DNA from 3 places in the Pseudarthrobacter sp. NCCP-2145 genome. Region 3 is predicted to be linked to each of the others. Evidence: riboswitches for the same ligand, from Rfam matches in the RefSeq annotation. Region 3 holds a riboswitch; each other region holds the start of a gene.
The links. Region 3 has a riboswitch for thiamine pyrophosphate ahead of thiD (bifunctional hydroxymethylpyrimidine kinase/phosphomethylpyrimidine kinase). Riboswitches for the same ligand answer to the same signal wherever they lie in the genome.
Positions count from the first base shown of each region.

Region 1 (4,733 bases), on a different contig from region 3:
GTTCCTCGGCCAGGCGTCCGACGGCCGCAATCAGCTCGAGTGCGGCAGCCGCCGTCGGCATTTTGAAGACGGTGACCAACCCGCCGTTGCCGGCCCGCCAATCAGGCAGTTCCGCCAGGGCTTCGTCGATCCGTTCCGGGGAAAGTGCATCTTTGCCGGCCACTGCTGCTCCTGGGATCCGGGCGCCGGCCGGCAGAAGGTGGGCCTACAGGAACTCGGCCCGGCCCTCCATTGCCGACGACGCCAGCGCATGTTCACGGCGGGGTATGCGACCAGCCGCTTTCGCCAGCCTACCGGCGATGACGGCGTGCTTGAAGGCCTTCCCCATCAAGGCGGGGTTCTGCGCCCGGGTCACTGCCGTGGCCAGGAGCACGGCGTCGCAGCCCAGTTCCATGGCGAGGGCGGCGTCGGAGGCCGTACCGATGCCCGCGTCCAGCACTACCGGCACCGAGGCCCGGGACACGATGAGCTCAATGTTGTGCGGATTGAGGATGCCCAGGCCCGTCCCGATGGGCGAGCCGAGCGGCATCACAGCAGTGGCTCCGAGGTTCTCCAGCCGCAGGGCCAGCACGGGGTCGTCATTGGTGTACGCAAACACCTTGAATCCCCTGTTGACCAGCTGCTCGGTGGCGTCCACGAGCTCAACGGCATCCGGCAGGAGGGTGTGTTCGTCGGCGATGACCTCGAGCTTCACCCAGTCGGTTTCCAGGGCCTCCCGTGCCAGTTCAGCAGTGAGCACAGCGTCACGCGCCGTGAAACACCCCGCCGTGTTGGGCAGGACCCGGATGCCGTGGTCCACCAGCAGCTGGAACAGCGAACCCGCCTCGTCCGGCGAATAGCGGCGCATGGCAACGGTGGTCAGCGAGGTGCCGGAGGCCAGGAGCGCGGCGCCCAGGCCGTCCAGGCTGGGGGCGCCGCCGGTGCCCATGATGAGCCGGGATGCCAGGGGGACGCCGTCGATCACCAGGGGGTCCTGGAGCCCGGACAGCTGGCTGTTGGTGACGGTGGTTCCGGTCATGGTGGTCAGCCTCCCTGTACTGCCGTGACAAGTTCGACGTCGTCGCCCTCGGCGAGCGCCGTGGCGGACCACAGGCTCCGGGGCACCACCTGGGCGTTGCGTGCTACGGCCACTCCCAGCTTCCGCCCGTCCGTGGCCCGGCCGTCCGCGGCCAGCGGACGGCCGGTGACCTCGCTGACGAGCGCGGTGAGGGAAGCGTCGTCGGCCACGGTGTGGCCGGTTCCGTTCAGGGTGATGTTCATGCTGTCTCCTGGGTGTTGGATGGCGTGGCAGCCGCTTCAGCCATGCGAAAGGGAGCCGGGGAAAACCGACCGGGGTTGAACGGGGCCCAGCGGGGGTCTTCCGTGCCGTCCATGAGTTCCCGGCAGATTGCGGCCGCAGCCGGGGTGAGCAGGATGCCGTGGCGGAAGAATCCGGTGGCAATGATGAGCCCCTGCACGTGGCGGGACCCTTGGAGGCCGGACCTTCCAGGCGCGGGCTGCCGGCCCACGGGGCCTCCGGGCAGCGATACCCTTCCGAGCAGCGGGGCGTTGTCCGGCGTGCCGGGCCGGGCGCGGGCCGTGCACTCAAGCAGCTCAAGCTCAGCGACGGCGGGCACCAGCACCTGGGCATCGCGGAGAAGCTGGTACACACCCCCTGCCGACACCGCACCGGCACTGGAGCCCGCGCCCCCGCCACTGCCACTGCCACTGCCACTGCCCAGTGCGTCCTCACGCTGGGTTGCCCCGATCACCACGGTTCCGTCCCGCCGCGGAACGATATAGACGGGGACCCCGCGCACCAGTCCGCGGACTGTTGAGGTCACCAGCGGCCTGAGGTGCGCCGGTACCGCGAGCCGCAGGATGTCCCCCTGGACCGGCCGCAGCGGCAGGTGCAGGTCGATCGGCAGTCCCGTGAGTTCCGGGGCGTGCAGTCCGTTGGCCACCACGGTCTCCCCGGCCAGTACGGTCCCTCCACCTTCCAGGGCTACTCCGGCTACGGCCCCGTCCTGCCAGAGCAGGCCGGCTGCCTTGTCCGGCACGGCGAATCCGTCAGCGGCGCCGGCCACGCCGCTTCCGGTGGAGCGGGCATCCCCGGCCAGGACCCGGCGGAGGCAGGCCACCAGCAGCCGGGGGTCCACCTGGTGGTCCGCCGGCGTATCCAGCGCACAGGCAATGCCCGGGCTTAACAAGGGCTCGCGGCGCCGGGCTTCGCGGATGGTGAGCGGTTCAACCGTGAGGCCGTTGGCCCGCTGGACGGCACGCAGGTCCAGCAAGGCCTGCCGGTCTGCGGCGTCGGCACCCACGGCGAGGGTCGGCGTCGTAAGATATCCGGGATCCGAGCCCGCGGCCGCAGCGAGGTCCGCAGCGAAACCGGGCCAGCGGGCGGAGGCCTCGAGCATGAGTTCCAGGAGGTCCTCCTCCTGGTAGTGCAGTTCGCTCACCGGCGCCAGCATCCCCGCGGCAGCCCAGCTGGCTCCGGAGCCGGGGGCGTCATCGATCACCACCACGGAACGGCCCGAACGCCTCGCCTCCCAGGCGATCCCGTGGCCGATGGCTCCTCCGCCGATCACCGCCACGTCGGCCGTGATGGTGGAGCCGGAAGGACAGGGGCCGGTTGCGGCGTGCACGTCAGGCATCGGTTGTCTCCTTCCCTACGCCGGTATTAACCGGATCAGGTCAAGCGGTCGGCTCTGACGCCCTCTCAGCCCGGCGCTTTGTGACAGCTGCCGCGGCTCCCGCAGTACGAGCCCAGTGTAGAGGAACTAGGCTGGCTCCCATGAATGTGTCCCACCCCCCTGCCGCCGCTGCCCGTCCGTCCGGTTCCGACGCCTTTATCAACGCGGAGGGCACCGCCGGGCTGCACGATGCGCGCCTCTACCTCTGCACGGATGCGCGCCGCAGCCAGGGCGACTTTGAACAGTTCGTGGATGCCGCGTTCGCCGGCGGCGTGGACATCATCCAGCTCCGGGACAAGTCCATCGAAGCCGCCGAGGAGCTGGAACTCCTCGCCGTCCTGAAGGAGGCAGCGGTCCGGCACGGCAGGCTGTGGGCAGTGAACGACCGCGCCGACATTGCTGTGCTGTCCGGAGCGCCGGTCTTCCACATCGGGCAGAAGGACCTTCCCCTCCAGGCAGCCCGGACGCTGCTGAACGGGAACGCCGCCATCGGCCTGTCCAGCCACAGCCCTGGACAGGTGGATGCCGCCCTGGCAGCGGCCGCCGGCCCGGCGGCGCTCGACTACTTCTGCGTGGGCCCGCTGTGGGCAACACCCACCAAGCCCGGCCGCGCCGCCGTCGGGCTGGACCTGGTGACGTATGCGGCGGCGGCCTCAGCGGCGCAAGGGCAGGGACAGTCCGACGGCGGTGTGCCCTGGTTCGCGATCGGCGGGATTGACCACGGCAACGTGGAACAGGTGGTGGAGGCCGGGGCCAGCAGGATCGTTGTGGTCCGGGCCATTACGGAGGCCGACGATCCGTCAGCCGCGGCCGCATCGCTGCTCGACGCGCTGGACGCCGCCCGCCCGTGACGCGGCGCCGGATCCGCACCGCATCCCGCGGGCGGCTCCCTGCACTATTCGCGGAATTCGGGCTACGCTGATTTTCGTGTCACATCATCGGCTGGCCCCCAGTGTCCACGAGCACACCAACGCCCTCGAGGCTGCACTCAGCGCCCTGCGGACGGAGCTCGAGCTGCCTGGTGAGTACCCGGCCGAAGCCGTGAAGGACGCCGAGGCCGCCGTGTCGGCACTGAAGCTGCCGTCCCATGACCTGACGGGCATAGACTTCATCACCATCGACCCGGCGTCGTCCACGGACCTTGACCAGGCGCTCTTTATTGAACGGGACGGCAGCAGCTACCGCGTGCTCTACGCCATTGCCGACGTTCCCGCCTTCGTGGCTCCCGGCGGCCCGCTGGATGCCGAGACCAGGCGCCGCGGCCAGACTTTCTACACCCCGGACGGCCGCATTCCGCTGCACCCTGAAGTCATCAGCGAGGGCGCCGGAAGCCTCCTGCCGGGACAGGACTGTTCCGCGTTCGTCTGGGACTTCCGCCTCGATGTCCGCGCCGAAGTCACCGCGGTGACGGTGGGACGGGCCCGGATGCGCAGCCGCGCCAAGCTCAGCTACAAGGGCGCCCAGGCGGAACTGGACGGCGGCAGCCCTTCAGAAGTCCTGGTCCTCCTCAAGGAGGTGGGGCTCAAGCGCGTGGAGCTGGAGCGCGCCCGTGAGGGTGCCAGCCTGAACATGCCGGACCAGGAAATTGTCCAGCTTCCCGACGGCGGCTACCGGATTGCCGCGGCCCCGCAGCTGCCCGTGGAGGACTGGAACGCCCAGATCTCGCTCATGACGGGAATGGCCGCTGCGCAGCTCATGCTGGCCGGCAAAGTGGGCATCCTCCGCACCATGCCCTCACCGGATGAGCGGTCCCTGCACCACTTCCGGCTCCAGACAGAGGCCCTCGGGAAGCCCTGGGACGGTGAGGTCAGCTACGGCGAGTACCTGCGCAGCCTGGACCCCACGGATCCCCGCCAGCTGGCCATTATGCACTCAGCCGGCATGCTCTTCCGCGGTGCGGCGTATACGGCGTTTGACGGCGCGGTCCCCGAGGACGCCGTGCAGTCCGCCATCGGCGCCGCCTACGCCCACACCACCGCGCCGCTGCGCCGCCTGGTGGACCGCTTTGTCCTGGTGACCTGCGAAGCACTGTGCAACGGCGGCGACGTGCCCGGCTGG
Region 1 is NZ_BRCG01000004.1:105,346-110,078, reverse strand. Features, by position in the region: gene NFU08_RS04815 (4a-hydroxytetrahydrobiopterin dehydratase) at 1-163, opposite strand, end outside; gene NFU08_RS04810 (thiazole synthase) at 206-1,018, opposite strand; gene thiS (sulfur carrier protein ThiS) at 1,024-1,260, opposite strand; gene NFU08_RS04800 (FAD-dependent oxidoreductase) at 1,257-2,636, opposite strand; TPP riboswitch at 2,632-2,749, opposite strand; gene thiE (thiamine phosphate synthase) at 2,777-3,526, shown strand; gene NFU08_RS04790 (RNB domain-containing ribonuclease) at 3,603-4,733, shown strand, end outside.
Region 1: it holds a riboswitch for thiamine pyrophosphate, as region 3 does, so the genes downstream of both, NFU08_RS04800 (FAD-dependent oxidoreductase) here and thiD (bifunctional hydroxymethylpyrimidine kinase/phosphomethylpyrimidine kinase) in region 3, are expected to answer to the same signal.

Region 2 (4,733 bases), on a different contig from region 3:
TTCAGGTCTGGCGTGGGCCGGTTCCGTGCTCCCTGCACTGGGGCCCGGCCGGGGATGTGTCAGCGGCCGCGGGTGCCGGGCGCTGGGGATGTGGCGGTGCTGCCGCTGCCGGCGCCGCCTGCGGCGGGGGCGGGTCCACGGGCGAGCATGATGGCCAGGGCAATCATGGCCAGGCCAAGGACCAGATGGAGCCAGTTGTCCGCATCGTTTGCGGGGATGAAATTGGCAGGGGTGGGGTCACCGACCAGGAGGCCGTACAGCCAGAGGACCAGGTAGATGACGCCGCCGTGGATGAGGAAGTTCCGTGCCTGCGGGTGGGTGCGCGACATCAGGACGCCGGCGACGCCGAAGAGCAGGTGCACGGCGTTATGGAGGACGGATACCTGGAAGATCCCGAGCAGCAATGCTCCTGAGGCGTGTCCGGCCAGGCGGAGCGCGTCATGGTTGGAAGTGATGCCGGGAACGAATCCAAGGATGCCGGCCAGGCAGAACACGGCGCCCGTTGCGAGGGCAGCCTTCTGCAGGCCTGTGCGGGCGCCTGCCCGGCGGATGCTGGCTGCCATGTGCTGTACTCCTCAAACGCTGGAGACAACATAGTAAGCATGATTACTAAATAATTGCTAAGCAGCCTTTGTATTGTGCCGGCGTTGTGCGCCCGCACTCCGCGCGCAGGCTGCTAGCCTCCCGGGCCGGCCCATAAGTAGGGGTTGGTGTGCGGACCTCCGCGGCGGCCGTGGTCGTAGCCTTGCTGCCAGGACTTCCCGACGGCGGACACCAGTTCCGCCAGCAGGGAATAGTAGGGGTGGTCCGGGCCGATGAAAATCATCTCGTCCCAGGCTTTGTCCAGCGCCGCCCGGACCTGGTTCTCGGTTGCTGGACCGGTCACGGCGCCCTCCTGGATTGATCACCCGCCACTGCGCTCGAATGTACTCCCGGCCTCACTGGGGTGTCCATGCCAGGAAGACCTGCCATGCCGGCCGGCCGGGGGCGCCACTCCGCTGGCTTGCAGGGCGTTACTCCGCGCCGGCCGAACGGAGGATGTCGCGGAGGGCCTCGACCACCAGGTCATGGTCCTGCAGCTGCGGCAATCCGGACACGGTGACGGTTGCTACGGCGCCCACCCCAGTGACGTACAAGGGGAAGGAGCCGCCGTGCGCAGCGTAGAGGGCCTGGTCGAACCAGGCATTGTCTTCGATACGTCCGCCGCTGAGCCGGGCGCGCAGCCCCACCAGCAGGGAAGGAACCTCGTACCGGGCTGCGGTCCGTTTCTTGGCCCGGATCCAGTGCCCGTTGTCCGGTGTTGCCCCCGGCAGGGCCACGTGGAAGAGGAGCTGCTCGCCCTTGGTGATGTCGATGGCGATGGGAAGCCCGCGCTCCTTGCCCAGCTCCACGAGGAGCAGCCCCAGGTTCAGGGAGTCGTCCAGGGAGAAGCCGGGAAATTGGAGTTCCCGGATCTCCGCCTCAATCCGCGCGATCAAGGCCTCCAGGGATCCCTCCGGCTGGGCTTCGCGGGAATCCGGATCATACCCGGTCACATCTGGTGGATTCGCTGTCATGGCCCACAATCTACCCCTCCCTGCGGTAAACTGGACCACGCCCAACAGGGCGGATATTTCACCAATAGAATCATTCAACGACAGGGGAGCGCCGCCGTCGGCATCACTGGCCAGGCCAGGGACCGCAGGTGGGCGCTGAGAGTGCGGACAGCCGCAGACCCTCGAACCTGATCCGGTTAGTACCGGCGCAAGGGAGTCGAGTTCTCGAAGTGCGCGCAGCGGCAGCAGTGCCGGCAACCGCGTCCACTTTCCCCTCCTGTTCCTCAGGAGGACCACATGGCAACAACAGCAATCAAGAAGCCCGCCGGCAAGTCCTGGCGCGTCGTGGACATCGTGGTGGCGGCCCTTATCGCCGTTGCCGGCGGCGTCATTTTCTGGGCCTGGTCCCAGGGGGCGGCCGCAGTCTCCGGACCCATGAACGCCGTCTACCCGCCCCTGACCGGCCTGATTGCCGGCGGCTGGATGATCCCGGCCGTCCTGGGCATGCTCATCATCCGCAAGCCAGGCGCCGCGCTCTTCTGCGAGACGGTGGCCGCCACGGGTGAACTGCTCATGGGCTCCCAGTACGGTGCGTCGGTACTGTTCTCCGGATTCGTCCAAGGCCTGGGTGCCGAGATCATCTTCGCCATCTTCGTGTACCGGAAGTTCAACCTGCCCGTGGCACTGCTTGCCGGCGCCGCGGCCGGCCTTTTCTGCGGCCTGAACGACTCCTTCGCGCCGTGGGGCTGGAACATCGCCTACGCCGCCGGCGACAAGCTGGCGTACATCATCTTCACTGCCATCTCCGGCGCCATCATCGCCGGCGCACTGTCCTGGATCGCCACCCGCGGCCTGGCCAGGACAGGGGTCCTGAGCTCCTTTGCATCACGCAAGGCGGCAACGGAGCCCGTCTTCTCCTGATGGGCGCCCCTTCGCGGCACGAGGCATCAGTTGCGGTGCGTCCGGCTGCCGTCACAGCCCGCGGCTGGGGATGGCGCCATGCGGGGCGCGCCAAGCCGGCTGTCCGTGGCCTCGACCTGGAGATCCGCCCGGGGGAGCGGGTGCTCCTTTTGGGGCCCTCCGGTGCGGGCAAGTCCACGCTCCTGCATGCCCTGGCCGGGGTGCTGGGGGACATGGACGACGACGGCGGCGACGCCGGCGAGTCCGACGAGACGGGCTCGCTGCTGGTTGACGGCGCCGTGCCCCGCGAGCAGCGCGGCCGGGCCGGGCTGATGCAGCAGGATCCGGAGACGCAGGTGGTCCTCTCCCGCGTCGGCGACGACGTCGCCTTTGGCGCCGAGAACCTCGCCGTGCCCCGCGACGCCATCTGGGCCCGCGTGCACGAGGCGCTGGACGACGTCGGCCTTTCCCGCCTGCCGCTTGACCACCCGACGTCGGCCCTGTCCGGCGGGCAAAAACAGCGCCTCGCGCTTGCGGGAATCCTCGCAATGCGGCCCGGCCTGATCCTGCTCGACGAGCCAACGGCGAACCTGGACCCTGCCGGTGTGCTGGAAGTCCGGGACGCCGTGGGCCGCTGCGTGGACAAGACCGGCGCCACGCTGGTTGTGGTGGAGCACCGGGTGTCCGTGTGGAAGGACCTGGTGGACCGGATCGTGGTGCTGCAGCCGGGCAGCGCCACTGAAGATGCCGTGCTGCTTGACGGTCCTCCGGACCAGGTGCTCGCGGACGCACGGACCATGCTGGCGGCGGCCGGTGTGTGGGTGCCCGGGTATGTTCCTGGCACGCGTGCACGGTCGGGCAATCCGGCAGCCGGCTCCGGCGGCCTTCTGCTGGCGGCCGAGAACCTTGCGGTTTCCCGGGAACGTCCGCGCCGCAGCGGCTTCCGGAAGGTACCCCCGGTACCCGTCCAACACGATATTTCCGCCCAGGTCCGGGCAGGGCAGGCGCTGGCCATCACGGGCCCCAACGGGGCGGGCAAGTCAACGTTTGCGCTGACCCTCGCGGGACTCCTGGAACCGGTGGCAGGAAAGGTGTCGGCCACCCTGGACCTCAGCCGTGGCGCCGGGATAGACCCTTATAAGTGGAAGGCCGAGCAGCTCATCGAGCGGATTGGCACCGTGTTCCAGGAGCCGGAGCACCAGTTCGTCACCGGGAAGGTGCTGGACGAACTCCTGTTCGGTCCGCGGCACCTGGGCCACGGCGAGGAGCGCGTGGACGAACTGCTGGAGCGGTTGCGGCTGACCCACCTCGTGGACGCGAACCCCTATACGCTGTCTGGCGGCGAGAAGCGGCGGCTCTCCGTGGCCACGGTCCTGGCGGCCCATCCCCGGGTGCTCGTCCTGGACGAGCCGACGTTCGGCCAGGACGCCAACACCTGGGCGGAGCTGGCCTCGTTCCTGTCCGAGCTGCTGGACTCCGGCACCGCGGTGGTGTCCGTGACCCACGACGCCGAGTTCACCGCCGCGCTGGGTGGCACTGAGCTGCGGATGGCTGCCGCGGAACCGGTGGCGCCATGAGGCAGGAATTGAACCTTCGGGGCAACCAGGCCCTGCTGGCCCGCGCCAACCCCCTGAGCAAGTTCGCCGCCGTCTTCCTCATCACGGCAGTGCTGGCGCTTTCGATCGACTGGGTTTCCGCATCAGTGGCGCTGGCCTTCGAATTCCTCCTGTTCCCGCTCGCAGGCCTCACGCTGACGCTGCTGTGGCAGCGCGGCTGGCCGCTGATCCTCGCCGCGGCGGTGGGGGGCTGGAGTACCTCAATCCTGGCTGCGGACAGCGGAAGGACGCTGATCGACGTCGGCATCTGGACCATGAGCGAAGGCTCGCTGGAACTTGGGATCGGCTTCATGCTGCGCGGGCTGGCCATCGCCCTTCCGGCGGTGCTGCTGATGAGCTGCACCGACCCCACGGACCTGGCCGACGCCCTGGCGCAGAAGGCCCGCCTGCCGCACCGGTTCGTGCTGGGGACCCTTGCGGCCATGAGGCTGGTGGGCCTGATGGCGGAAGAGTGGCAGACAATCGGCATGGCGCGCCGGGCCCGGGGCGTCGGTTCGCGTGGCAATGCCGTCCAGCGGTTGAAGGCGACGCTGGGGCAGAGCTTCGGGCTCCTGGTGCAGGCAATCCGCCGGGCGTCACGGCTGGCAGTGACCATGGAAGCGCGCGGTTTCGGCGGCGGACGCCGGACGTGGGCACGCGAATCCACCTTCAGCGCGCTGGATGCCTGGGTGCTTGCCGGGGG
Region 2 is NZ_BRCG01000014.1:52,231-56,963, reverse strand. Features, by position in the region: gene NFU08_RS13305 (DUF4383 domain-containing protein) at 60-563, opposite strand; gene NFU08_RS13300 (hypothetical protein) at 677-886, opposite strand; gene NFU08_RS13295 (heme-degrading domain-containing protein) at 1,014-1,556, opposite strand; TPP riboswitch at 1,629-1,768, shown strand; gene NFU08_RS13290 (ECF transporter S component) at 1,833-2,456, shown strand; gene NFU08_RS13285 (ABC transporter ATP-binding protein) at 2,456-4,012, shown strand; gene NFU08_RS13280 (energy-coupling factor transporter transmembrane protein EcfT) at 4,009-4,733, shown strand, end outside.
Region 2: it holds a riboswitch for thiamine pyrophosphate, as region 3 does, so the genes downstream of both, NFU08_RS13290 (ECF transporter S component) here and thiD (bifunctional hydroxymethylpyrimidine kinase/phosphomethylpyrimidine kinase) in region 3, are expected to answer to the same signal.

Region 3 (4,733 bases):
ACGCAACCGCCTGAAGCGGATCCTCAAGGACCGCCTTCCCGAGCACGCCGGCGTGATTGTCCGTACGGCCGCGGAGGGTGCCTCCGAGGAAGAGCTGACGCACGACATCAACCGGCTGCGTGCCCAGTGGGAGGGCATCGAAAGCCAGTCGAAGTCCACCAAGATCCTTGCCCCCGAGCTGCTCTACGGCGAACCGGACCTCACCATCAAGGTGGTCCGCGACGTCTTCAACGAGGACTTCTCCAAGCTGATCGTCTCCGGCGAGGAAGCCTGGGACACCATCGAGGCATACGTCACATACGTCGCCCCGGACCTGGTGGGACGGCTCGAGAAGTGGACCAAGGACCAGGACATCTTCAGTGCCTGGCGCATCGATGAGCAGATCCACAAGGCCCTGGAACGGAAGGTCTTCCTGCCCTCCGGCGGCTCGCTGGTGATCGACCGGACCGAGGCCATGACCGTGGTGGACGTCAACACCGGCAAGTTCACCGGCAGCGGCGGCAACCTCGAAGAAACAGTCACCAAGAACAACCTGGAAGCTGCGGAGGAAGTAGTCCGGCAGCTCCGCCTCCGCGACATCGGCGGCATCATTGTCATCGACTTCATCGACATGGTCCTGGAGTCCAACCGCGACCTGGTCCTGCGGCGCATGGTGGAGTGCCTGGGCCGTGACCGCACCAAGCACCAGGTTGCCGAAGTCACCTCGCTGGGCCTGGTGCAGATGACCCGCAAGCGGATGGGCACGGGGCTCCTTGAAGTGTTCGGCGAGCAGTGCGAGGCCTGCGCCGGCCGCGGCGTGGTCACCCACGATGACCCGGTGGAACACCGCCGGGCGAACATTGTGGCTGCCGAGCATCACGTGCAGCGTGCCGAGCACCGCCCGGAAGCACGCGCCGAGGGCAACCGCATCGAGGCGCAGCGCACGGACAGCAGCCAGCCCGGTGCCCGGCCGGACCGGAAGCGCCGCCGCGGCCGCGGCGGCCAGCAGCCGGACGCCGCGCCGGCAGCTGCCGTCCACGTCCACACGGTCCACCCTGATCCGACGGACGCCGAGCGGCATGCGAAAGCGGAAGCCACCAGGCTGGCCCTTGCCAACATCGCGGCTGCCGCCCACGCGGCCCACCTGCATGACGACGAGTTGGCCGCCGCCAGGCAGGCAACGCAGGCCCAGCCCGCAGTTCCGGCTGAAACGGAGAAGCACGACAGCGATGCGTCTAGGCCCGCTGCCGTCCTGACCTTTGGCGGGGAGAAAGTCGTCCTGCCCTTCGTGGAGCACGCCGAGGAGCAGCAGCCAAAGCCTGCCCTCACCCTGGACCGCCTTGCCGCGGCCTTCGCCCACCTGGGCGAGCCCGCACCGGCAGCCGGCACGCCGGCTGGAACGCCGGACGTGCAGCCGGTCCAGCGCGGGGCGGAAGAGGCTCCCCAGCAGGCTCCTGCTCCGGAGCGGACACGTGAGCCGGAGCAGGCACCGGAACAGCGGGAGCCCGCAGCCGTCCAGCCGGAGCAGCGGCCGGTGGCCGCCGCAGCGGAGCAGGACTACTCGGACCACACCCTGGAGCAGTCACGCCCGCGCAGGGCACGCCGGAACCGGAGTGCCAGCCGCGCGCAGGGAGCAGCCAACGAGACCTCGGTCCAGCATCGCGAGAATGTTCCAGCCCCCGCGGCCGGGCATTCCCACGCCGCCAAGGCACCGGAAACGGACAAGGCGGGTGCTTCGCAGCCGGCCAGCGGCAAGCCCTCGGACGCGCCGATCATCCTCGGCGTCGGGGTGCCTGCCTCAGAGCTCTAGGAACTGGAGCTGCCACGCATGGAGTTACCGGAATCCGGGACCCAGGGCGGGTATTGACCGAATGCCCGGCCAGCCACAGTCAGTGGCCGGCCGGGCATCCGTCCTTTAAGGCGGCGCTCCGCAGCGCTTTTGACCACCCTCATTGAACACCGGCATTCCACCCCGCTCCGGCCGCACTGTGTCACCTTCACGCTGTGGACCTCAAAAAAGCTAGGCTGGGGAACCGACACGGGGTGCCGCGCAGAGAGCCGGCTGAGATCCAGACCCGTTGAACCTGTCCGGCTAGCACCGGCGAAGGGATGTCTCTTGTCTTCCACCCTTGCAATGCCCACTGCCACCATCCAGGGCACATCCGCGTGTGCTTCCGGGCCTGCAGCTGCTTCTGCGCCTGCAGCCCCCGGCCGCGAGTACCGCGGCGTGCCACGGGTCCTCTCCATTGCCGGATCCGATCCTTCCGGCGGGGCCGGCATCCAGGCGGACCTGAAAAGCATCGCCGCCCACGGCGGCTTCGGAATGGCTGCCATTACCGCCCTCACCGCACAGAACACCCGCGGCGTGCGCGGCGTCCACGTTCCCCCCGCCAACTTCCTTACCCAGCAGCTCGATGCCCTGAGCGACGACATCAGTATCGACGCCGTGAAGATCGGCATGCTGGGCGATGCCGGGGTGATCGAAGCCGTCCATGCATGGCTCGAAAAGGTGCGTCCCGCCGTCGTGGTCCTGGACCCTGTCATGGTGGCCACCAGCGGCGACCGGCTCCTCCCGGAATCAGCCGAAGCCGCGCTTCGCGACCTGCTGCCGCTGGCGCAGCTCATCACGCCCAACCTGGCTGAACTCGCCATGCTCGTGGGCGGCGACGTGCAGCAGACCTGGGAAGGCGCCCTGGAACAGGGCCGGAACCTCTCCGCCGCCACGGGAGCCACGGTGCTGGTCAAGGGTGGGCACCTCGTAGGGGCCGAATGCCCCGATGCCCTCGTAAGCACCGCCGGGATGTTGTCCCGCGAGGTGGTCGTGGTTCCCGGTCAGCGGGTGGCAACAGTGAACAGCCACGGCACCGGATGCTCCCTGTCCGCGGCCATGGCCACGGTCCAGGCCCGGGTGGGGGACTGGGAGGCAGCCCTGCGCGAGGTCAAGCCCTGGCTTGCCGGCGCGCTGGAGGCCTCGGAGGCCCTGGAGGTGGGGGCGGGCAACGGGCCCGTGCACCACTTCCACCACCTGCCGGCCGTGCGCGGCGAGGGGAGCTTCGCGGCGCAGCTCTGGGCGGACGCCGCAAAGGACCTCGAGGACATCTACGCGCTGGACTTCATCCAGGGCCTGGCTTCCGGGAGCCTGCCGGAGAAGGAGTTTGCCTACTACCTCGCCCAGGACGCCATCTACCTCAACGGCTACTCACGGGTGCTGGCGCGGACCAGTGCACTGGCCCCCACCGAAGGGGAGCAGCTCTTCTGGGCACGTTCCGCCGCGCAGTGCCTGGAGGTGGAGTCCGAGCTGCACCGCTCCTGGCTCAGTACACGGACCGTTGAGCCGCAGCTGGGACCCGTCACCAAGTCCTACGTGGACCACCTGACGGCGGCATCGGCGTCGGGCAGTTACGCGGTGCTGGCCGCAGCGGTCCTGCCCTGCTTCTGGCTGTACGCCGAGGTGGGCGCAACACTCCACGCCCGGTTCGTGGCTGCAGGGGAACCGGCCGGCCACCCCTACGCCGAGTGGCTGCGCACGTACGCGGACGAGGACTTCGCTGCCGCCACCCGCACAGCGGTTGCGATTGTGGACGGGGCCGGCCGCAGCGCGTCCGCAGGGGACCGGGACGCCATGGTGGCGGCGTTCAGGCAGTCCTGCCGCCTCGAGGTGGACTTTTTCGACGCGCCGCGACTTCATTCCTGACACCCTGTTGCGCGTCCCGCCGGTACTATGGTGGGGCACAGGTAAGGGCGCGGACCTGGGCTGTGGTGCCTATCACAGACAACCCGCCGGAACCAGCCTCATTTGCGGCCGAAGCCAAAACTAGCGTATTCTAGATCTTCGGTGCTTACGCCAACACTTGGGTTATGACCCCACGGCGTTGAGGCACAGCGAGAGCCCACCCAATCATGGAACCGGGTTCCGCACGCAAATTTGTAATAAACGTCGAGAGAAGTGAGTTCCCAAGTGGTGTACGCGATTGTCCGCGCAGGCGGCCGCCAAGAGAAGGTTTCCGTTGGAGACTTCGTTACCCTGAACCGCGTCGCCGGTGGAGCTGGCAGCACCATTCAGCTGCCCGCACTGCTCCTGGTTGACGGTGACAAGGTCACCTCCGCCGCTGCTGACCTGGCCAAGGTAACTGTTACGGCTGAGATCCTCCAGGACCTCCGTGGTCCTAAGATTGTGATCCAGAAGTTCAAGAACAAGACCGGTTACAAGAAGCGCCAGGGTCACCGCCAGGAACTGACCAAGGTCAAGATCACTGGTATCAAGTAACCTTCCGTTACTGTTCAGGTTTTTCAGCAGATTCCCCAGAATTTAGAGGCAGGCATTTCAGATGGCACATAAAAAGGGCGCGAGCTCCACTCGCAACGGTCGTGACTCCAACGCACAGTACCTCGGCGTCAAGCGCTTCGGCGGCCAGGTGGTTTCCGCCGGCGAGATCATCGTCCGCCAGCGCGGCACCCACTTCCACCCGGGCGCCGGCGTTGGCCGTGGCGGCGACGACACCCTGTTCGCACTGACCCCGGGCGCCGTTGAATTCGGTACCCGCCGCGGTCGTCGCGTCGTCAACATCGTTGCTGCTGCAGCTGCAGAGTAACAACCAGATCTGAAGCGGTGGAGCGGGCCATATGGTCCGCTCCACTGTTCTTTTAACCGCATTACAATCATCTTGGCGCCCCGGGCGTCCAGGAAACAGCACTGAGGAGATCCACGTGGCCAGCTTTGTAGACCGGGTAGTACTGCACGTATCCGGCGGTAC
Region 3 is NZ_BRCG01000015.1:34,775-39,507, forward strand. Features, by position in the region: gene NFU08_RS13765 (ribonuclease E/G) at 1-1,789, shown strand, start outside; TPP riboswitch at 2,009-2,106, shown strand; gene thiD (bifunctional hydroxymethylpyrimidine kinase/phosphomethylpyrimidine kinase) at 2,114-3,673, shown strand; gene rplU (50S ribosomal protein L21) at 3,938-4,246, shown strand; gene rpmA (50S ribosomal protein L27) at 4,308-4,571, shown strand; gene obgE (GTPase ObgE) at 4,687-4,733, shown strand, end outside.